DNA from 3 places in the Streptomyces cinnamoneus genome. Region 1 is predicted to be linked to each of the others. Evidence: predicted binding sites of a transcription regulator. Region 1 holds the regulator's gene; each other region holds the start of a gene.
What was found. The regulator HrcA, encoded in region 1, represses chaperone genes, less so after heat shock. The targets are predictions, from matches to a motif close to TTNGCACTCNGNNNNNCNGAGTGCNAA.
Positions count from the first base shown of each region.

Region 2: the regulator HrcA is predicted to act here: its motif matches at 2,422-2,448, upstream of groES (co-chaperone GroES).
Region 3: the regulator HrcA is predicted to act here: its motif matches at 5,086-5,112, upstream of groL (chaperonin GroEL).

Region 1 covers NZ_PKFQ01000001.1:2,276,562-2,284,089, reverse strand. The annotation lists gene hemW (radical SAM family heme chaperone HemW) at 1-411, shown strand, start outside; gene CYQ11_RS09705 (DUF3097 domain-containing protein) at 503-1,330, opposite strand; gene CYQ11_RS09700 (MBL fold metallo-hydrolase) at 1,364-2,104, opposite strand; gene hrcA (heat-inducible transcriptional repressor HrcA) at 2,322-3,338, shown strand; gene dnaJ (molecular chaperone DnaJ) at 3,339-4,475, shown strand; gene CYQ11_RS09685 (nitronate monooxygenase) at 4,788-5,840, shown strand; gene CYQ11_RS09680 (16S rRNA (uracil(1498)-N(3))-methyltransferase) at 5,888-6,637, shown strand; gene CYQ11_RS30245 (helix-turn-helix transcriptional regulator) at 6,669-7,528, shown strand, end outside.
Region 2 covers NZ_PKFQ01000001.1:3,056,824-3,064,351, forward strand. The annotation lists gene CYQ11_RS13070 (ester cyclase) at 1-35, shown strand, start outside; gene groL (chaperonin GroEL) at 221-1,846, opposite strand; gene groES (co-chaperone GroES) at 1,964-2,272, opposite strand; gene CYQ11_RS13085 (polysaccharide deacetylase family protein) at 2,707-3,594, opposite strand; gene CYQ11_RS13090 (flavoprotein) at 3,674-4,210, opposite strand; gene CYQ11_RS13095 (class I SAM-dependent methyltransferase) at 4,252-5,451, shown strand; gene tsaD (tRNA (adenosine(37)-N6)-threonylcarbamoyltransferase complex transferase subunit TsaD) at 5,694-6,818, opposite strand; gene rimI (ribosomal protein S18-alanine N-acetyltransferase) at 6,802-7,293, opposite strand; gene tsaB (tRNA (adenosine(37)-N6)-threonylcarbamoyltransferase complex dimerization subunit type 1 TsaB) at 7,326-7,528, opposite strand, start outside.
Region 3 covers NZ_PKFQ01000001.1:4,026,433-4,033,960, reverse strand. The annotation lists gene CYQ11_RS17780 (MurR/RpiR family transcriptional regulator) at 1-316, shown strand, start outside; gene murQ (N-acetylmuramic acid 6-phosphate etherase) at 378-1,313, shown strand; gene CYQ11_RS17770 (PTS transporter subunit EIIC) at 1,346-2,809, shown strand; gene CYQ11_RS17765 (alpha-amylase inhibitor) at 2,871-3,203, shown strand; gene groL (chaperonin GroEL) at 3,301-4,923, opposite strand; gene CYQ11_RS17755 (cold-shock protein) at 5,255-5,458, opposite strand; gene CYQ11_RS17750 (MoaD/ThiS family protein) at 5,884-6,159, opposite strand; gene thrC (threonine synthase) at 6,252-7,528, opposite strand, start outside.

The DNA of each region.
Region 1 (7,528 bases):
TCGAACTGGGCGACGACCGAGGCGGGCCGCTGCCGCCACAACGAGCTCTACTGGCGCGGCGCCGACTGGTGGGGCGCGGGCCCCGGCGCACACTCCCACGTGGGGGGCGTGCGGTGGTGGAACGTCAAGCACCCGGGCGCCTACGCGCAGGCTCTCAGCGAGGGGCGCTCCCCGGGTGCGGGCCGTGAGGTGCTGGCGGACGAGGACCGCCGGGTCGAGCGGATCCTGCTGGAGCTGCGGCTGGTGGACGGCTGCCCGCTGTCCCTGCTGAAGCCGGCGGGCGCGGCGGCGGCCGCGCGGGCGCTCGCCGACGGGCTGCTCCAGCCCGGCCCGTACGAGGCGGGACGCGCGGTGCTGACCCTGCGGGGGCGGCTGCTGGCCGACGCCGTGGTGCGGGACCTGGTGGACTGACGCCCCGGCCCCGCCCACCCGCCGTCTCCCGGGGGCTCCGCCCCCGGGTCCCCGGTCCGCACCCGCGGGACGGGCTGAAGGCCGGCGCGCCCTAGGTGCCCGCCGTCACGAAGTCGATCAGCTCCTCCACCCGCCCCAGCAGCGCCGGCTCCAGGTCCTTGTACGAGCGCACGCGCGAGAGGATCCGCTGCCACGCGGCCCCCGTGTTCGCCGGCCAGCCCAGGGCCTCGCACACCCCCGTCTTCCAGTCCAGCCCCCGCGGCACCCGGGGCCACTCCGGGATCCCCACGGACGACGGCTTCACGGCCTCCCACACGTCCACGTACGGGTGGCCCACCACCAGCACGTGCTCGCCCGTCACCTCCGCCGCGATCCGGGACTCCTTCGAGCCCGGCACGAGGTGGTCCACCAGCACCCCCAGCCGGGCGTCGGGCCCGGGGCCGAAGAAGCGCACGAGGGCCGGCAGGTCGTCGACGCCCTCCAGGTACTCGACGACCACGCCCTCGATCCGCAGGTCGTCGCCCCACACCCGCTCCACCAGTTCCGCGTCGTGGCGCCCCTCGACGTAGATGCGGCCCGCCCGGGCCACCCGCGCCCGCGCCCCCGGCACCGCGATCGAGCCGGAGGCCGTGCGCACGGGCCCGGCCGGCGCGGAGGACGCCGCCGGGCGCACAAGGGTGACCACGCGCCCCTCCAGCAGGAAGCCGCGCGGCTCCATGGGGAAGACACGGCACTTCCCGAAGCGGTCCTCCAGCGTGACCGTCGGTCCCTGCGCCGTCTTCTCGCAGCGGACCACCGCCCCGCAGAAGCCCGTCGTGGTCTCCTCCACCACCAGACCGGCCTCGGCCGGCACCTCCGGAACGGGTGCGCTCCGCTTCCACGGAGGGGTCAGGTCCGGGCCGTACTCTCTGCTGCGCATGGGCGCAATTGTGGATCACCCGCACGGCGCGGGTCACGACACGCCGAAACGCTCCGCGAGGGCGTCACGCTGCCTCCGCACGAACTCCGCGTCCACGACCGCCCCGTGGCCCGGCACGTACACCGCGTCGTCCCCGCCCAGCGCCAGCAGCCGGTCCAGCGCGGCCGGCCAGGCGTGCGGCAGGGCGTCCGGCCCCGCCTGCGGCTCGCCGGACTCCTCGACGACGTCGCCGCAGAAGACCACCTCCGGCCCGCCGGGCACCGCCACGAGCACCGCCAGGTCGTGCGCCGTGTGCCCGGGACCGACGTTGGCCAGCAGCACCCGCACCTCGCCGCCCAGGTCCACCGTCAGCTCCCCCGACACCGGGTGGTGCGGCAGCACGAGCAGCTCCACGGCCTCCGCCGCGACGTCCGGGGCCACCCCGTGCCGCACCGCGTCGTGCCGCAGCTCGTCGCGGTCCCGGCGCAGCAGGTCGGCGGCGCCCACCGCCCCGTACACCTGGACGCCCGCGAAGGCCGCCGTGCCCAGCACGTGGTCGAAGTGCGGGTGCGTGAGTGCGATATGCGTCACGGGCGGCCCGAACAGCTCCTGCACCTCACGGCGGATCTCCACCCCCTCGTGCAGCGAGGAGCCCGTGTCGACGACGAGCACCCCGCCCTCCCCGGCGATCGCTCCGACGGTCGCGTCCCAGCCCGGCAGCCTGCGGCGTACGACACCCGGCGCGAGCCGCTCCCAGCGTGCTTCCGCACCACCGGAATCCCCTTGCATCTCCATGCCGCGACGCTATCCGCAGAGCGGTAGCGTTGCCTGCCCGGAACGCCCCCGTCCGGCAGCCGGGAGGCTCGCGACGAGGACGGCCCTTGCCCTGGCCGTGGTGCCCGGCCGTACACTGGCTGGAGGGGTTTGGCACTCGTGACCATTGAGTGCCAGGGGTGAGACCACCCAAAGGCCCCCGCAAGACGGCTGGACCATTGGACTGGAGGTGCGCGCGATGCTGAGTGAACGCAGGCTCGAGGTGTTGCGCGCGATCGTCCAGGACTATGTGGGCACCGAGGAGCCCGTCGGCTCCAAGGCCCTCACCGAGCGACACCGGCTGGGCGTCTCCCCGGCCACCGTGCGCAACGACATGGCCGCGCTGGAGGACGAGGGCTTCATCGCCCAGCCCCACACGAGCGCGGGCCGCATCCCGACCGACAAGGGCTACCGCCTTTTCGTCGACAAGCTGGCGGGCGTCAAGCCCCTGTCGACCCCCGAGCGGCGCGCCATCCAGAACTTCCTGGACGGCGCCGTCGACCTGGACGACGTCGTCGCGCGCACGGTCCGGCTGCTGGCGCAGCTGACCCGGCAGGTCGCGGTGGTGCAGTACCCCTCGCTGAGCCGTTCGACCGTGCGGCACGTGGAGCTGCTCGCGCTGGCTCCCGCCCGCATCATGCTCGTCCTGATCACCGACACCGGGCGGGTCGAGCAGCGGATGGTCGACTGCCCCGCGCCGGTCGGCGAGACCTCTCTGGCGGACCTGCGCGCCCGGCTCAACAGCCGGGTCGTGGGGCGGCGCTTCACGGACGTGCCGCAGCTGGTGCAGGACCTCCCCGAGTCCTTCGAGCAGGACGACCGCGGAACCGTTTCCACGGTCCTCGCGACCCTGCTGGAGACCCTGGTCGAGGAGACCGAGGAACGGCTGATGATCGGCGGCACCGCCAATCTCACTCGTTTCGGTCATGACTTCCCGCTGACCATCCGGCCGGTGCTGGAGGCGTTGGAGGAGCAGGTCGTGCTGCTCAAGCTGCTCGGCGAGACCAAGGGCGCGGAGATGACCGTGCGCATCGGCCATGAGAACGCCCACGAGGGGCTGAACTCCACATCGGTCGTCGCCGTCGGCTACGGTTCGGGCGACGAGGCAGTCGCCAAACTCGGCGTGGTCGGACCGACCCGCATGGACTACCCCGGAACGATGGGAGCGGTACGCGCAGTGGCACGTTACGTCGGACAGATCCTGGCGGAGTCGTAAGTGGCCACGGACTACTACGCGGTCCTGGGCGTACGGCGTGATGCCTCGCAGGACGAGATCAAGAAGGCCTTCCGCCGTCTCGCGCGCGAGCTGCACCCGGATGTGAACCCGGACCCCAAGACGCAGGAGCGGTTCAAGGAGATCAACGCCGCTTACGAGGTGCTCTCCGACCCGCAGAAGAAGCAGGTCTACGACCTCGGTGGCGACCCCCTCTCCGCCTCGGGCGGCGCGGGCGCCGGCGCCGGCTTCGGTGCCGGTTTCGGCAACTTCTCCGACATCATGGACGCGTTCTTCGGCCAGACGTCGCAGCGCGGGCCCCGCTCGCGCACGCGCCGCGGCCAGGACGCCATGATCCGGCTCGAAGTCAGCCTCAACGAGGCCGCCTTCGGCACCACCAAGGACATCCAGGTCGACACGGCCGTCGTCTGCACCACGTGCAGCGGCGAGGGGGCGGCCCCCGGCACCTCCGCGCAGACCTGTGACATGTGCCGCGGCCGCGGCGAGGTCTCCCAGGTCACGAGGTCCTTCCTCGGCCAGGTCATGACCTCCCGCCCGTGCCCCCAGTGCCAGGGCTTCGGCACGGTCGTGCCGACCCCGTGCCCGGAGTGCGCCGGCGACGGCCGCGTCCGTTCGCGCCGCACCCTGACCGTCAAGATCCCCGCCGGTGTCGACAACGGCACCCGCATCCAGCTGGCGGGCGAGGGCGAGGTCGGCCCGGGCGGCGGTCCCCCCGGCGACCTGTACGTGGAGATCCACGAATCCAAGCACCCGGTCTTCCAGCGCCGCGGCGACGACCTGCACTGCACCGTCACCATCCCGATGACGGCGGCGGCGCTGGGCACCAAGGTTCCCCTGGAGACCCTGGACGGCGTCGAGGAGATCGACATCCGCCCGGGCACCCAGTCCGGCCAGTCCATCCCGCTCCACCAGCGCGGCGTCACCCACCTGCGCGGCGGCGGCCGGGGTGACCTCGTCGTGCACGTCGAGGTGACGACTCCGGCCAAGCTGGACCCGCAGCAGGAGGACCTGCTGCGCCAGCTCGCGAAGCTGCGCGGCGAGGAGCGCCCGATGGGCGAGTTCAAGCCGGGCCAGCAGGGCCTGTTCTCGCGGCTGAAGGACGCCTTCAACGGTCGCTGAGGCTGGTCGCTGGTCGCTGTGTCGTCGGTGCCGGGTGGGCTGGGAATCCCCAGCCCACCCGGCATCCGGCGTTCGGGGGCCGGGGGCGGGGTGGGACGGGGCCTTCTGGGGGCTGCGTTCTTTGCGGCTCCTGGTTCCGTGCCGAGCGTGCCCGGCACGCCCGCAAAGAACGCCTTACGCCCCCTGCCAGGCCCCGTCCCACCCCGCCCCCTCCCGCCGTTCGGATTCCGGGCCCGCGTCCGGGGTTCCGCGTACGGGGCCGGGGCCACGGTCCGCACGGGTCTCCCGCTTCCCTTATGACACGATGAGCCCATGGCTCCGTTGACCGGACTCTTCGAGCACCCGATCGTGCAGGCCCCCATGGCCGGCGCCTCCTCACCCGTCCTCGCCGCGGCCGTCAGCGACGCCGGCGGCCTCGGATTCCTCGCCGCCGGATACCGGACCCCGGCCGCGATGCGGGAGCAGATCACCCGGCTCCGCGCCCTGACGGCCCGCCCCTTCGGCGTCAACCTGTTCATGCCGCAGCCACCCGTCACCGACCCGGCCGCCGTCGACGCCTACGCCGGGCGGCTGGCGGACGAGTCCGCGCGGTACGCGACGCCGCTGGGCGACTGGGACCAGAGCACCGACGACGCGTACGACGCCAAGCTCGCTGTCCTCCTCGACGACCCCGTCCCGGTCGTCTCCTTCCACTTCGGCTGCCCCGACCGCGACGTCCTCCACGCGCTGGCCGCGGCCGGCACCGTCACGATGGTGACCGCGACCTCGGCCACCGAGGCGCTCGCCGCGCAGGAGGCCGGCGCGGCCGCCGTGTGCGTCCAGGGCGTGGAGGCCGGCGGGCACCAGGGCACGCACCGCGACGACCCGCGGGCGGACGGCACCGGCCGGGGCCTCCTGGAGCTCCTCGCCGAGGTCCGCGCCAGTGTGACGATCCCGCTCGTCGCCGCCGGCGGCCTGATGCGCGGCGACCACATAGCGACCGCCCTCGCGGCGGGCGCCTGCGCGGCGCAGCTCGGCACGGCCTTCCTGCCCTGCCCGGAGTCGGACGCGAACCCGCTCCACAAACGGGCCCTGACCGACCCCGCGTTCGCCCGCACGGAACTGACCCGGGCCTTCACCGGCCGCCCGGCACGCGGCCTGGTGAACCGGTTCATCCGTGAGCACGGCCCGGCTGCCCCGGCGGCGTACCCCCAGCTCCACCACCTGACGTCCGGCCTCCGCAAGGCGGCCGCCGCGGCCGGCGACCCGCAGGCCATGGCCCTGTGGGCGGGCGAGGGCCACCGCCTGGCGCGGGCGCTTCCGGCCGGGGAACTGGTGGCGGTGCTGGCCGCCGAGCTGGACAGGGCGCGGAAGTCGTCGAGTTGATCGGCCCCGAGGGGCCGGAAATGTTGATCCGAGAGAGCGAGTACGTCATGACAGCGCCGGTCTTCCTGGTCGAAGAGGACGCCCTCACCGGTGTCTTCCCCGGCACCGTCTTCCCCCTGGACGGCCCCGAGGGCCGTCACGCGGTCTCGGTGCGCCGGCTGCGCGTGGGCGAGGAGATCGTGCTGACGGACGGCGCGGGCACGGGCGTGCACGGCACGGTGACGGCGGTGGAGGGCAAGGACCACCTTGAGGTCACCGTCACCTCCGTGCGCTCCGAGCCGCTGCCGCAGCCGCGCATCACGGTCGTCCAGGCCCTGCCCAAGGGCGACCGCGGCGAGCTGGCCGTGGAGACCATGACCGAGACCGGCGTGGACGCGGTCGTCCCGTGGACGGCCTCGCGCTGCGTCACCCAGTGGAAGGGCGACCGGGGGCTGAAGTCCCTGGGCAAGTGGCGGGCCACGGCCCGCGAGGCGGGCAAGCAGTCGCGCCGGCTGCGCTTCCCCTCGGTGGCCGAGGCGATGACGACCCGCCAGGTGGCGGCGCTGCTGGCCGACGCCGACTTCGCGGCGGTCCTGCACGAGGAGGGCAGCACTCCGCTCGCCACGGCGGAGCTGCCGGAGACGGGCGACATCGTCCTGGTCGTCGGCCCGGAGGGCGGCGTCTCCCCGGAGGAGCTGACCGCCTTCGCGGAGGCGGGCGCCCATCCGTACCGCCTGGGGCCCAGCGTGCTGCGCACGTCGACGGCCGGCACGGCGGCGGCCGCGCTGCTGCTGGGCCGGACGGGACGCTGGGGCTGAGGGAACCGACCGGGGGCCGGGGAGCTGGGAGATGGCGGAGGGGGCGGCGCTGCTCGGCGCCAGGGACTACGAGCGCATGCTCGACCTCGTCGTGGAGGTCCTGGGGAATGACGGGACGGCGGGCGGCGGCGGGACGGTGGGGATCGGCGGCGGTGCGCCGGCGGACGCCCGCGGGGTCGGGGGCGACGCCGGCGCCGGCACGGACACCGACCACTCCTGGCACCTGGTCACCCGCCACCTCCTCGACGCGCTCGACTGCGGCTCCGCGACGTTCTCGGAGGTGAACCTCGCGGAGGGCACCGGGCGCATCGAGGGCTGGGCGCCGGACCGGCTCGGCCGGTACGTCGGCGGTCTCGTCCAGCGGCGCATCCGGCAGCACCACCCGCTCATCTCCTACGCCCAGAGCGGCGACCTCGCACCGGTCGACGTCGGCGAGATCTGCGACGGCTGGCGCCGCACCCAGTGGTACAGCGAGGCGCGGCGGGACTTCGGCGTCACCCAGCAGGTGGGCCTGCCGCTCACGGCCGGCCCCGGCGTCGTCCGCCTGGTCATCGTGGGCCGCGACGGCAGGTTCGGCTCCCGTGAGCTGGCCTTCGCGGCCCGCGTCCGACCGCTGCTGGAGGCGGTGGGCGGCCATGTGCGGGAGCGGCGCCGGCTGCGCGCCATGACGCCCGCCCTCCCGGCCGGCCGGTTGACGGGCCACGGCCTGACCCCGCGTGAGCTGACGGTTCTGGGCCTGCTGGCGGAGGGTCTGACGGCGGAGGCCATCGGCCGGCGGCTGGCCATCTCCCCGCACACGGTCAACCGGCACCTGGAGAAGGTCTACCGCAAGCTGGGCACCAACAACCGGGTCCGCACGGTGCTGCTGGCGCGACAGGCCGGGCTTGTGCC
Region 2 (7,528 bases), 780 kb from region 1:
GGCTGATGCGGCAGTTGGGCGCGGTGCCGTCCTGAGGCCGGAACCCCGGTGAAACCGGAGCCCCCCTGAGGCCTGTGCCGTCCTGAGGCCGGAACCCCCCTGAGGCCAGAATCCGCCTGAGGCCGGGGGCTGCCCGAGGCCGCGCGGGGCCCGCCCGCATACGGCCGGGGCCCGGCCTCCCCGTGAGGGGAGACCGGGCCCGGGCGGAGCGTACGGTGCGTCAGTGCGCGTGGCCGTGACCGTGGCCGTGACCGGCCTCGGACTCCTCTTCCTTCTTCTCGACGACCAGGGTCTCGGTCGTGAGCAGCAGGGAGGCGATGGACGCGGCGTTCTCCAGGGCGGAGCGGGTGACCTTGACCGGGTCGATGACGCCGGCCTTCACCAGGTCGCCGTACTCGCCGGTCGCGGCGTTGAAGCCCTGGCCCTTCTCGAGCTCCGCCACCTTCGAGGTGATGACGTAGCCCTCAAGGCCGGCGTTCTCGGCGATCCAGCGCAGCGGCTCGACGACGGCGCGGCGGACGACGGCGACACCGGTGGCCTCGTCGCCCACCTTGTCCAGGCCGCCCTCCAGCACCTTGGCGGCGTGGACGAGAGCGGAGCCACCACCGGAGACGATGCCCTCCTCGACCGCGGCGCGGGTCGCGGAGATGGCGTCCTCCAGACGGTGCTTCTTCTCCTTGAGCTCGACCTCGGTGGCCGCACCCACGCGGATGACGCAGACGCCACCGGCGAGCTTGGCGAGGCGCTCCTGGAGCTTCTCGCGGTCCCAGTCCGAGTCGGTGGTCTCGATCTCGGCCTTGATCTGGGCGACGCGGCCGGCGACGTCCTCGGACTTGCCGCCACCGTCGACGATGGTGGTGTCGTCCTTGGTGATGGTCACGCGGCGGGCGGTGCCCAGCACGTCCAGACCGGCCTGGTCGAGCTTGAGGCCGACCTCCTCGGCGATGACGGTGGCACCGGTGAGGGTGGCCATGTCGCCGAGCATCGCCTTGCGGCGGTCACCGAAGCCCGGGGCCTTGACGGCCACGGCGTTGAAGGTGCCACGGATCTTGTTGACGACCAGCGTGGACAGGGCCTCGCCCTCGACGTCCTCGGCGATGATCAGCAGCGGCTTGGAGCCACCGGCCTGGATGATCTTCTCCAGCAGCGGGAGCAGGTCCTGGATGGAGGAGATCTTGCCCTGGTGGATCAGGATGTAGGGGTCGTCGAGGACGGCCTCCATGCGCTCCTGGTCCGTGACCATGTACGGCGAGAGGTAACCCTTGTCGAAGGCCATGCCCTCGGTGAAGTCGAGCTCCAGACCGAAGGTGTTGGACTCCTCGACGGTGATGACGCCGTCCTTGCCGACCTTGTCCATGGCCTCGGCGATCAGCTCACCGACCTGCTTGTCCTGCGCGGACAGCGCGGCGACGGCGGCGATGTCGGCCTTGTCGGCGATCGGGCGGGCGGTGGCCAGCAGGTCGTCGGAGACGGCCTTGACGGCGGCGTCGATGCCCTTCTTCAGGGCGGCCGGGGAGGCGCCGGCGGCGACGTTGCGCAGACCCTCGCGAACCAGCGCCTGGGCCAGGACGGTCGCGGTGGTGGTGCCGTCACCCGCGATGTCGTTGGTCTTGGTCGCCACCTCCTTGACGAGCTGGGCGCCCAGGTTCTCGTAGGCGTCGTCCAGCTCGACCTCACGCGCGATGGTGACGCCGTCGTTGGTGATGGTGGGGGCGCCGAACTTCTTGTCGATGACGACGTTGCGGCCCTTGGGGCCGATCGTCACCTTCACCGTGTCGGCAAGCTTGTTGACGCCGCGCTCAAGGGCGCGACGGGCGTCCTCGTCGAACTTCAGGGTCTTGGCCATGGGTTACGTATCCTCGCGATCTCTCTCAAACGAACTGCGCCCCGGGCGCCCGGCTGAATGGACGCGGGAACCAGGGGCGCAGAACAGAAGCTTCGAAGGCTCGAAAGCTTGGGTGAATTACTTCTCGATGACCGCGAGGACGTCGCGGGCCGAGAGGACGAGGTACTCGTCGCCGTTGTACTTCACCTCGGTGCCGCCGTACTTGCTGTACAGGACGACGTCGCCGACCTTCACGTCGAGCGGCAGGCGCTCGCCGTTCTCGAAGCGACCCGGGCCCACGGCCAGGACAGCGCCCTCCTGGGGCTTCTCCTTGGCGGTGTCCGGAATGACCAGGCCAGAGGCCGTGGTCTGCTCGGCGTCGAGCGGCTGGACCACGATGCGGTCCTCGAGCGGCTTGATGGCAACCTTGGAGCTGGCGGTCGTCACGATCCGACCTCCCCCTTCGGAGATCTCACGGGGTTAATTGTCTGAGGTGGCGACCTGGTAGATCCGTCGTCGCGGGTGCCGGATCTGCCCGTCGCTGTGTTTGGCACTCACCAGTGGAGAGTGCCAACGGAGCCGAGACTATGACGCGGTTAGCACTCGGTCAAGCGGAGTGCCAATTCGCCGTGCGGCGAGCCTGCCGGTCAGGGGGTGTGCCCGGGCTCCGGGGACGGCCCACGGTGCCCTACCCAGCGGGGACCGCCCGCACTCCTGCGCCCGGCCAGGAGGGGATCACGGCGCCGGCCGGGGGCCCCGGCGCCCAGCCCTGACGTCGGCGGCGAACCGCCCGGAACGGGGCGAGCCCCGGGAGACAGTCCTCGGAGGCAGCCCTCAGAGGCGACCCTCGGAGGCAGCCCTCGGAGACGGCCCTCAGACCCTCAGAGGTAGTCCTCCAGCCGCGCGACCGTGTAGCCCTGCCGCTCGATGCTGCGCAGCATGTTCGCGACCATCTGCGTCATCGTCGTGCCCTTGAGCTCCTGCGGCCCGCGGAAGTGAGCCAGGATGATGTCGCCGGGGCGCAGCTTGTCGCCCTCGGCGTAGCGCATGTCGTTGATCTGCATCGTGGCCTCCCACAGCACGACCGCCCGCACCCCGCACCCGCCGGCGGCCGCCAGGGTCTGGTCGTTGTAGTTGCCGTAGGGCGGCCGGAAGAGCGCCGGGCGGATGCCGAAGCGCTTCTCCAGGGCGTCCTGCTGCCCGCATATCTCACGCCGCTGGGCGTCGGCCGGGAGGGTACGCAGGTTGGGGTGGCTGACGGTGTGGTTCGCGATGCCGTTACGGACGCCGTCGGCGGGGGCGCTCAGCTGCTCGAAGTAGTCGTAGCCGCGGCCCGCGCGGGCGATGTCACCCGTGAGGAACATCGTGAACGGCAGCTTCAGTTCCTTGGTCATCTTCACGAACTCCGGGTCCTTCTCGGCCCCGTCGTCGATGGTCACGAAGACGACCTTGTCCTTGGTCGGTATGCGCCGGATCACCGGCGGGCCGCCACCCTGCGCTCCCTTCGCGCCGTCAGTGAGCTTGGTGGCGGGCGGGGCCGGCGGGGCGGCCAGCGGCTTGTCCAGGCCCCAGCGGCGGTACGTGGCGGCGTCGGGCCCCGCGGCCGCGGAGGGGGACGCGGGTGCGGGCTTCGACGACGCGGGCCTGGGCGGCTTCTCCGGGCCGCCGGAGGAGCCGGACGAGCCGGAGCAGCCGGCGAGGGCGCCGGCGAGGAGGAGGGCGGCGGAGGCGAGGGCGGCGCGGCGGCGGCCGAAAACAGTCGGGCTCACACAGTCGATTGTTGTGCACGGGTTCGAGAACCCTGCGGGGGGATCTTCCCTGCCGCCCTCCGCCCCGCTCCCCGGCCGGTCAGGCCCCGGCCAGAGCCGCCACTCCCCTCTCCCACGGGTACGTCTCCACCCTGTCGCCCCGCCCCGGGTCGTAGCCGTCCTCGCCGAGGAGCACCGTCACGCCCGCCGCGCGCAGGAAGTCGACGCTGCGGCTCAGGGCCGGGTGGGCGGCCTGGGCGGCGCCGAGATGCGGGAGGGCCGCCATGGGCAGGCCCAGGCCGATCGCCTCCGTGACCAGGCCGAGGGCGAGGGTGTCGGAGATACCGGCGGCCCACTTGTTGAGCGTGTTGAACGTGGCGGGCGCGACCAGGATCGCGTCCGGCGGCGGCAGCACGTCGGGCTGGCCGGGCAGTTTGTACTCATGGCGCACGGGGTGGCCCGTCAGTTCGCGCAGGGCCGGGACGTCGGCTTCGAGCCAGCGGTGGGCGTAGGGAGTGAGGATCAGGCACACGTCCCAGCCGGCGTCCTGCGCGGCACGGACTCCGTCGGCGACCCGGACGGCGGGCGCGGCCGCGCAGCAGACCAGGTAGAGGATGCGGTTCGCAGTGGTCGTCACCAGGGCAGTCCACCGCGTGGGGCACCGGCCCGCAAGGGAGAATGGGGCACGTGCCCGCACCGAACGCCGCGACCGACGCCTTCACCGCCCTCCTCACCGACGAGGGCCGCCGCCTCCTCGACGGCCTGCGCGACTACGACCCCGCGCGGGAGCTCGCCACAGCCACCCGGCTGCGCCGCGAGCACCCCGCCGAGCTGGTCTCGGCGGCGCTCGGGCAGGCGAGGCTGCGGCAGCGCGCCGTGGCGAAGTTCGGGGCGGAGGACGCGTACCGCATGTTCTTCACGCCCCACGGCGTGGAACAGGCCACGCGCGCGTCCGTCGCCCTTCACCGCGCCCGGCGCTTCGAGGCGCTCGGCGTGCGCCGCCTGGCCGACCTGTGCTGCGGCAACGGCGGCGACGCGATCGCCCTCGCCCGCGCCGGCATCTCCGTCCTGGCCGTCGACCGCGACCCGCTGACCTGCGAGGTCGCCCGGGCCAACGCGGAGGCGCTGGGTCTGTCCGATCTCATCGAGGTCCGCTGCGCCGACGTCGCGGACGTCGACACGTCGACGTACGACGCCGTCTTCGTCGACCCCGCCAGGCGCGGCGGCCGCGGCCGGATCTTCGACCCCGAGGCGTACTCCCCGCCGCTGTCCTGGGCGGTGGAAGCGGCCCGCAAGGCCCCGCACGCGGCACTCAAGATCGCCCCGGGGGTGCCCCACGAGGCGATCCCCGAGGACGCGGAGGCCGAGTGGATCTCGGACGGGGGCGACGTGAAGGAAGCCGTGCTGTGGTTCGGCACGGAACCGGGCGCACGGCGGGCGACGCTGCTGCCGAGCGGCGCCTCGCTGGTGGGCCAGGGGCTGCCGGACCCGTCGGTGCGGCCGATGGGCCGCTACCTGTACGAGCCGGACGGCGCGGTCATCCGCGCCCACCTGGTGGCGGACGTCGCGGCGGAGCTGGGCGACGGCGGGCTGGTCGACGAGACGATCGCGTACGTGACGAGCGACGGACTACGGGACTCCGCCTACGCGACGGCGTACGAGATCACGGACGTGCTGCCGTTCAACTTGAAGCGGCTGAAGGCGATCGTGCGGGAGCGCGGGATCGGCGTCGCCGTCATCAAGAAGCGGGGGTCCGCGGTGGAGCCGGAGGAGCTGCGCAAGAAGCTCAAACTCGAAGGGGCGAACTCCTGTGTGATCGTCCTTACGCGCGTGGCGGGCGCCCCGACGATGCTCCTGGGGCACCCGGTCCAGGCGTAGCCCGGCATGAGCGACAAGGGAGGCCGGCGACGGCCGCCGCCCCGTCACCGAGCCGGTGGACAAGCCGCGTGAGCAGCGACGACAGCCGCGTGTACGTGCACACGGACCGGGCGGCGGCCCCGGAGACCCGCGCCAGAGCCGTTACCGCACCACCACGGGCCCGGGACGCGGCGGCAAGGTGGCTCTCCCCTGCCCCCGCCCCCGGCTCGGCGCCTCCGTGCTGGCGCGCTGACCCGCGCCCCTCACTCGTACAGGTTCTGCTTGCTCAGCTCGTGCACGTGGTCGTGGTCGTGGCCGTGGCCATGCCCGTGGTCATGGCCCGGCACGTGCGGGTCCGTCACCGGCAGCGACGAGTCCGCCGACAGGTCCCACGACGACGCCGACCGTCCCCGCGCCACCATCTCCGCGCCCAGCGCCGCCACCATCGCGCCGTTGTCCGTGCACAGCTTCGGGCGCGGCACGCGCAGCGTGATGCCCGCGTCCTCGCAGCGGCGCTCGGCCATGGCCCGCAGGCGGGTGTTCGCGGCGACGCCGCCGCCGATCATCAGGTGGTCGACGCCGTGGTCCTTGCAGGCGCGGACGGCCTTGCGCGTGAGGACGTCGACGACCGCCTCCTGGAAGGAAGCAGCCACGTCCGGCACGGGCACGTTCTCGCCCGCCGCACGCTTGGCCTCGATCCAGCGGGCCACCGCCGTCTTCAGGCCGGAGAAGGAGAAGTCGTATATCGGGTCGCGTGGGCCCGTCAGGCCGCGCGGGAAGCGGATGGCCTCCGGGTCGCCCTCGCGGGCGTAGCGGTCGATGACCGGGCCGCCGGGGAAGCCGAGGTTCAGGACGCGGGCGATCTTGTCGAACGCCTCGCCCGCCGCGTCGTCGATCGTCGAGCCGAGGGGGCGGACGTCCGCCGTGATGTCCGGGGCCAGCAGCAGCGAGGAGTGGCCGCCGCTGACCAGCAGGGCCATCGTCGGCTCGGGCAGGGCGCCGTGCTCCAGCTGGTCCACGCAGATGTGCGAGGCGAGGTGGTTGACGCCGTAGAGCGGCTTGCCCAGGGCGTAGGCGTACGCCTTGGCGGCCGAGACGCCGACGAGCAGGGCGCCCGCCAGGCCCGGGCCGGCCGTGACCGCGATGCCGTCGAGGTCCTTCGCGCTCACGCCCGCTTCCTTCAGCGCGCGCTGGATCGTCGGGACCATCGCCTCCAGGTGCGCCCGGCTGGCGACTTCGGGGACGACGCCGCCGAAGCGGGCGTGCTCGTCGACGCTCGACGCGACCGCGTCGGCGAGCAGCGTGTGGCCGCGGACGATGCCGACGCCGGTCTCGTCGCACGAGGTTTCGATGCCGAGGACGAGGGGTTCGTCAGTCCTGCGAGCCATGGGGCATTCCTTGCACAGCGGTAGGGGGATCGGAAAGGCGCATGACGAGCGCGTCGACGTTGCCGGGCTGGTAGTAGCCGCGGCGCACGCCCACGGGCTCGAAGCCGAAGCGCTCGTACAGGCGCTGGGCACGGGTGTTGTCGACGCGCACCTCCAGCAGCACCTCGCGGCACTCGAAGGCGGTCGCGGTCGTGAGCAGCTCGCTCAGGAGCCGGGCGCCCAGGCCCGTGCTCCAGTAGTCGCGGTCGACGGCGATGGTCTGGACGTCGCCCGTGCCGTCGACGGCGGCCAGACCGGCGTAGCCGACGATCCTGGTCTTGTCGTCGGCCACCGTCTCGGCGACCACGTACCGGCGGTTGGCGCCCGCCCCGCGCGCGTGCGCCAGCTCGGACCAGAACAGCCCCTTCGACCATGCGTCGTGCGGGAAGAGGGCGCGCTCCAGCTCCAGCACCGGCGCGATGTCCCACCAGCGCATCTCGCGGACGCGCACGGTCGCGGCTGACCCGGTCACTGGGGGGTGACCACCTTGTAGTTGGCCGGAACCTGCGCGTCCGGGCGGCGCAGGTACAGCGGCTGGTCCGGCAGGAACTCCCCGCCCGTCCGCAGCTTCTCGGCCGCCAGCGCGGCCAGCGCGGCCGCGGACTGGTGCTGCGGGAGCTCGGCCCGCACGCCCGGGAAGGAGTCGGGGTACAGCACGGCGCCGGCACCGA
Region 3 (7,528 bases), 1.7 Mb from region 1:
CATCACCCACTCCGGGCGCACCACCGACGTCATCGAGCCCCTGAGAGTCGCGTTCGAGCACGGCGCGACCACCGTCGCCATCACCGGACGGCCCGACGGCGAGATCGCCCAGTACGCCGATCACATCCTCACGACGTCCTCCGCCCGGGAGAGCGAACTGCGGCCGGCGGCCATGTCGAGCCGCACCAGCCAGCTCCTCGTGGTGGACTGCCTGTTCATCGGCGTCGCCCAGCGCACGTACGAGAGGGCGGCCCCCGCCCTGTCCGCCTCGTACGAGGCGCTGGCGCACCGGCACGACCCGCGTTCCCCGCGCTGACGCCCGCGAGGGGAGCCACGACGACACCGGACACGACCCACGAGAAACGAGCCGCCCGCCCATGACCTCGACCGCCGCCTTCGCCGCGCTCCGGGCCCAGCTCGCGACGCTGACCACCGAGGCGTTCCGCCCCGACCTCGCGGACATCGACCGGCTGCCCACCCAGGCCATCGCGAAGATCATGAACGCGGAGGACGCCACGGTGGCCGCCGCGGTGGCCGAGCGGCTGCCCGAGATCGCGGCCGCCATCGACGCGACCGCCGCCCGGATGGCCCGCGGCGGCCGGCTGGTCTACGCGGGCGCGGGCACCGCCGGGCGGCTCGGCGTGCTGGACGCCAGCGAGTGCCCGCCCACCTTCAACACCGACCCCACCCAGGTCGTCGGCCTGATAGCGGGCGGCCCCGAGGCCCTGGTCGCGGCGGTCGAGGGCGCGGAGGACAGCGCCGAGCTGGCCGCGGCCGACCTGGACGCACTGGGGACCGGACCGGACGACACGGTCGTCGGCGTCTCCGCCTCCGGCCGCACCCCCTACGCCGTGGGCGCGGTCCGGCACGCCCGCGCCGCCGGGGCGCTCACCATCGGGCTGTCCTGCAACGCCCGCTCGGAGCTCGGCGCGGCCGCCGAGCACGCCGTCGAGGTCGTCGTGGGGCCCGAACTGCTCACCGGCTCCACGCGGTTGAAGGCCGGCACGGCCCAGAAGCTCGTCCTCAACATGCTCTCGACGATCACGATGATCCGGCTCGGCAAGACCTACGGCAACCTGATGGTCGACGTCCGCGCGTCCAACGAGAAGCTGCGCGCCCGCTCGCGGCGCATCGTCTCGCTCGCCACCGGCGCCGCGGACGACGAGATCGAGGCCGCGCTGACCGCGACGGACGGCGAGGTGAAGAACGCCATCCTCGTCCTCCTCGGCGAGGTCGACGGCCCCACCGCCACCCGGCTCCTCGCCCAGTCCCACGGCCACCTGCGCGCAGCCCTCCGCGCCGCCGCCGACTGACGCCCCGTCACTCCCCCCACAGAGCAAGGCCCATGGCAGCAGACGACCACAGCAAGCACCGCGCCACCGCCACCGCCCTCCTCCCCCTCCTCGGCGGCACCGCGAACCTCCTCACCGTCACCCACTGCATGACCCGCCTGCGCGTGGAGGTGCGGGACCCCGCCCTCGTGCGGGGAGACGGACTGCGCGCCCTGCCGGGCGTGCTGGGCGTGGTGGAGGACGCGGCGTCGCGCCCCGCGGCGTACCAGATCGTGCTGGGCCCGGGCACGGTCGCCCGCGTGACGCCGGAGCTCCGACGCCTCGCCGGAACGGGGACGGCCGTCACCGCCGAGGCGCTCGCGGAGCGCGGTGCCGCCCTCCGCGCCGAGCGGGGCGCCCGCAACGCCACCCCCCTCAAGCTCCTCCTGCGCCGCGTCGCCCAGGTCTTCGTCCCCCTCATCCCCGCGCTCATCGGCTGCGGCGTCATCGCCGGCCTCGCCGGCCTGCTGGCCAACCTGCACTGGGCACCCGCGCTCGTACCGGCGCTCACCGCGATCGCCGCCGGGTTCATGGCGCTCATCGCCGTCTTCGTGGGCCACCAGACCGCCAAGGAGTTCGGCGGCACGCCCGTCCTGGGCGGCGCGGTGGCGGCCGTCATCGTCTGTCCGGGCGTCACCCACGTGCACGCCTTCGGCCACACCCTCTCCCCCGGCCAGGGCGGCGTCCTCGGCGCACTCGCCGCGGCGCTGCTGGCGGTGGCCGTGGAGAAGTGGTGCCACCGCAGGGTGCCGGAGTCCGTGGACGTGCTGCTCACCCCCTTCCTGACGGTGCTGCTGCCGGGTCTGGTCACGCTCTACGGGCTGATGTACGCCGCCGGCGCGGTCTCCTCGGCCATCGGCCGCTGCGCCGACTGGCTGCTGACCGGCGGGGGCGCCGCGGCGGGCTTCGTCCTGGGCGGCCTCTTCCTGCCGCTGGTGATGCTGGGCCTGCACCAGGCCCTGATCCCCATCCACACCACCCTCATCAGCGAGCAGGGCCACACGGTCCTGCTGCCCGTCCTCGCGATGGCGGGCGCGGGCCAGGTGGGCGCGGCGCTGGCGGTCTATGTGCGACTGCGACGGAACAAGTCCCTCCGGAAGATCATCCGTTCGGCCCTGCCGGCCGGGCTGCTGGGCGTCGGCGAACCGCTGATCTACGGGGTCTCGCTTCCGCTGGGGCGCCCGTTCGTGACGGCGTGCGTGGGCGGCGCGTTCGGCGGCGGCTTCCTCGGCCTGCTGGCCCAGCTCGGCGACCCGGTGGGCGCGACGGCCATCGGCCCGTCGGGCTGGGCGCTGTTCCCGCTGCTCACGGGCGGCCACGGACTGGGGCGGGCGGTCGCGGTCTACGGGGCTGGGCTGCTGGTGGGGTACGCGGCGGGCTTCCTGGCGACGTACTTCTTCGGCTTCGCCGGACACGACGGCGAGCGGGCCGACCGGCAGATGGCCGAAAAGCACCGGCGCTCGGAAGAACTAGCGTGACGACGACGGCAATTCGTACTTATGGTGATCACTCTTTTTGATCTTCATCAAGGGAGTGACCATGCGAGCACGCAAGCCGCTGGCCGCGGGGGCCCTGACCGCCGCTGCCGCCATCGCCGCCACCGGGCTTCTGGCCCCGACCGCTTCGGCGGCGGACACCAAGACCCCGCCGTCCTGCGTCACCGCCAAGTACACCTGGGGCTGGGTCCCCAAGGCCACGGTGACGAACAACTGTGCGGGTGATCAGGCCAAGACCTACAACGTCAAGGTCAAGTGGCTCATAGGGTACGAGACGTACCGTACGAGCGAATGCTTCGCCGTCGCTCCGAACGAGAGCAAGGAGACGTCGGGCCACTACGAGACGGACACGATCGCGGCTCTCGAGTCCTGCTGAGCATCACCACTCGCCGGGAAAGCCCGAGGGCGGCACCCCCCGTTCAGGGGGTGCCGCCCTCGGCGTACAGCGTTTAGGACAGGTGATCCGGTGCGGATCAGAAGTCCATCTCACCGCCGGGCATGCCGCCCGGAGCGGCCGCGGCGGCCTTCTCCGGCTTGTCGGCGATGACGGCCTCGGTGGTCAGGAAGAGCGCGGCGATGGACGCGGCGTTCTGCAGCGCGGAGCGCGTGACCTTGGCCGGGTCGATGATGCCCTCGGCGATCATGTCGACGTACTCACCGGTCGCGGCGTTCAGGCCGTGGCCGACGGTCAGGTTGCGCACCTTCTCGACGACGACGCCGCCCTCAAGGCCGCCGTTGACGGCGATCTGCTTGAGCGGGGCCTCCAGGGCCAGCTTGACGGCGTTGGCACCGGTGGCCTCGTCGCCCTCGAGGTCGAGCTTCTCGAAGACCGAGGAAGCCTGGAGCAGGGCCACGCCACCACCGGCGACGATGCCCTCCTCGACGGCGGCCTTCGCGTTGCGGACGGCGTCCTCGATGCGGTGCTTGCGCTCCTTGAGCTCGACCTCGGTCGCGGCACCAGCCTTGATGACGGCCACGCCGCCGGCCAGCTTCGCGAGGCGCTCCTGGAGCTTCTCGCGGTCATAGTCGGAGTCGCTGTTCTCGATCTCGGCGCGGATCTGGTTGACGCGGCCCTGGACCTGGTCGCTGTCACCGGCACCGTCGACGATGGTCGTCTCGTCCTTGGTGATGACGACCTTGCGGGCGCGGCCGAGCAGGTCGAGACCGGCGTTCTCCAGCTTGAGGCCGACCTCCTCGGAGATGACCGTGCCACCGGTGAGGATGGCGATGTCGCCCAGCATGGCCTTGCGGCGGTCGCCGAAGCCCGGGGCCTTGACGGCGACGGACTTGAAGGTGCCGCGGATCTTGTTGACCACCAGGGTCGACAGGGCCTCGCCCTCGACGTCCTCGGCGATGATCAGCAGCGGCTTGCCCGACTGCATGACCTTCTCCAGCAGCGGGAGCAGGTCCTTGACCGAGGAGACCTTCGAGTTGACGATCAGGATGTACGGGTCGTCCAGGGACGCCTCCATACGCTCCATGTCGGTGGCGAAGTACGCCGAGATGTAGCCCTTGTCGAAGCGCATACCCTCGGTGAGCTCCAGCTCCAGACCGAAGGTCTGGGACTCCTCGACGGTGATGACGCCTTCCTTGCCGACCTTGTCCATGGCCTCGGCGATGAGCTCGCCGATCTGGGTGTCGGCGGCGGAGATGGAGGCGGTGGAGGCGATCTGCTCCTTGGTCTCCACGTCCTTGGCCTGCTCGAGCAGCGAGGCGGAGACGGCCTCGACGGCCTTCTCGATGCCGCGCTTCAGCGCCATCGGGTTGGCACCGGCGGCCACGTTGCGCAGACCCTCGCGGACCAGCGCCTGGGCGAGGACGGTCGCGGTCGTCGTGCCGTCACCGGCGACGTCGTCCGTCTTCTTCGCGACCTCCTTGACCAGCTCGGCGCCGATCTTCTCGTACGGGTCCTCGAGCTCGATCTCCTTGGCGATGGAGACACCATCGTTGGTGATCGTGGGGGCGCCCCACTTCTTCTCGAGGACGACGTTGCGGCCCTTGGGGCCAAGGGTGACCTTGACGGCGTCGGCGAGCTGGTTCATCCCGCGCTCGAGACCGCGCCGTGCCTCCTCGTCGAACGCGATGATCTTGGCCATGTGAAGTGGTCCTCCCAGGACGGGGTGGAGACTGCTCCGGACCGCACTGGCGCCCGCGACGGACGGCCTGCGTGCCCTGCGGTTCCTTGCCCCGCTTGGCTCGCCGACCTCACCGACGGTCCAAATCTGTCACTCTCACCAGGAGAGTGCTAAGCCCAATGATTAGCACTCGACCCCATCGAGTGCAAGCGCCTTGGCTCAAGCGGGGGGCTCGTCAGCCGGGCGCCTGGTCGATCCTGCCCAGCCGGACCCGCGCACACACGAAGGGCCCGTACCTCCTCGGTACGGGCCCTTCGGCGAGCTGTGTGAGCCGATGGTCGATGCGACGCGGTCAGGCGGAGACCCTCACCATGTCCGCCTGCGGCCCCTTCTGGCCCTGCGAGATCTCGAACTCGACCCGCTGACCCTCCTCGAGGGTGCGGTAGCCGTCCATCTGAATCGCGCTGTAGTGGACGAAAACATCCGCACCACCGTCGACCGCGATGAAGCCGTAGCCCTTCTCCGCGTTGAACCACTTGACGGTGCCCTGAGCCATGCCTAACTCCCCTATTACTGGCCCTTGCACAGGACCGCACTTCGCGGACCCGGGTCAGACCTCACCCCCAGACAGGATGGGGGTGTGCGCCGGAACGCGTCGACCGCGGCTGAATGTATCTGCACGGATGCCGTCTGCAACAGGTCACTCGGACGAGAAATCCGGGCGCGGCCGATCGGTTATTCGTACCGATTTCGACAGCATCCCGGGCAAGTCGGGCTGGGCAAAACGCCACCAACCCGGCAATTCGTGCGCATGTTTCGCGCACAACTTGACGGGTTCTCATATGCGTTCGGCAGTGACACCGGAGGGGGAACGCCCCAACTGTATCGCGGTTCAACAGACGGAATCACCCCGTCCGGTTTACGGACGGGGTGACTCCGGGGGAATTCCCGAGGAACCCTCTGAAAGGGCGACGCCGCCGGTCAGCCGCCTGCGACGGCCGGAATGATCGAGACGCCGGCGCCGTCCGGGGTGGGCGTCTCAAGGCCCCCCTCGAAGCGCACGTCGTCGTCGTTGACGTAGACGTTCACGAAGCGGCGCAGCTTGCCGCTGTCGTCCAGGACGCGGGCGGCGATGCCGGGGTGGCCGGCCTCCAGCGAGGCGATGACCTCGGCGAGGGTGGCGCCCTCGACGGTCACCTCGGCGCGGCCGGAGGTGTAGGTGCGCAGGATGGTGGGGATGCGGACGTTGACGCTCATGGGGTCGCCTTCGGATCGGGGAAGTGGTGAGGTGCGCCCGCCCGCCGCCGGGGCGGACGGGGAAGTGGCGGGGAGGGAACCGCTCCCAGGACCTACAGGCCCGCCGCCCGGAACGCCTCCAGTGACGGGCGGATCGTCGCCGTGGGGCCGGCGGCCACCGCGTCCAGCGTCTTGAGCCCGTCCCCCGTGTTGAGGACGACCGTCGTGAGGGCGGGATCGAGCAGGCCGTTCTCGATCAGCTTCCGCGTCACGCCGACCGTGACCCCGCCCGCCGTCTCGGCGAAGACGCCTTCGGTGCGGGCGAGCAGCCGGATCGCGTCGACGATCTCCTCGTCCGTCACGTCCTCCACCGCACCGCCCGTGCGCCGGGCGATGTCCAGGACGTACGGGCCGTCCGCGGGGTTGCCGATGGCCAGCGACTTGGCGATGGTGTCCGGCTTCACCGGCCGCACCACCTCGTGCCCGTCCTTGAAGGCGCGGGAGACCGGCGAGCAGCCCGCCGCCTGCGCTCCGAAGATCTTGTACGGACGGTCCTCGACCAGTCCGAGCGCGATCAGCTCCCGCAGCCCCTTGTCGATCTTCGTCAGCTGGGAGCCGGAGGCGATCGGGACCACGATCTGGTCCGGCAGCCGCCAGCCCAGCTGCTCGCAGATCTCGTACGCCAGCGTCTTGGACCCCTCGCCGTAGTACGGCCGGAGGTTGACGTTGACGAACCCCCAGCCCTCGCCCAGCGGGTCGCCGATCAGTTCGGAGCAGAAGCGGTTGACGTCGTCGTACGTGCCCTCGATGCCGACGAGGTCGCCGCCGTAGACGGCGGCCATGACGACCTTGCCCGCCTCCAGGTCGTGCGGGATGAAGACGCAGGACTTCAGGCCCGCCCGCGCGGCGGCGGCGCCCACGGCGCCCGCGAGGTTGCCGGTCGAGGAGCAGGACAGGGTGGTGAAGCCGAAGGCGCGCGCGGCCTCGACGGCGACGGCGACGACGCGGTCCTTGAAGGAGTGCGTGGGGTTGCCGGAGTCGTCCTTGACGTGGAGGGCGCCGGTGACGCCCAGTTCGCGGGCGAGGTTGTCGGCCTTGACGAGCTTGGTGAAGCCGGGGTTCAGACCGGGCTTGTCCGCGACGTCGGCGGGGACGGGCAGCAGCGGGGCGTAGCGCCAGATGTTCGCCGGTCCGGCCTCGATGCGGCGGCGCAGGGTCTCCGGGTCACCGGCCGGGAGGTCGTAGGCCACCTCCAGCGGCCCGAAGCAGCTCGCGCAGGCGAAGACGGGACCGAGGGCGAAGCGCTCGCCGCACTCGCGGCAGGAGAGCGCGACGGCGGGCCCGAAGGGGGCGGGGACGTCGGAAGTGGTAGCGCTTTCAACGGCTTGGA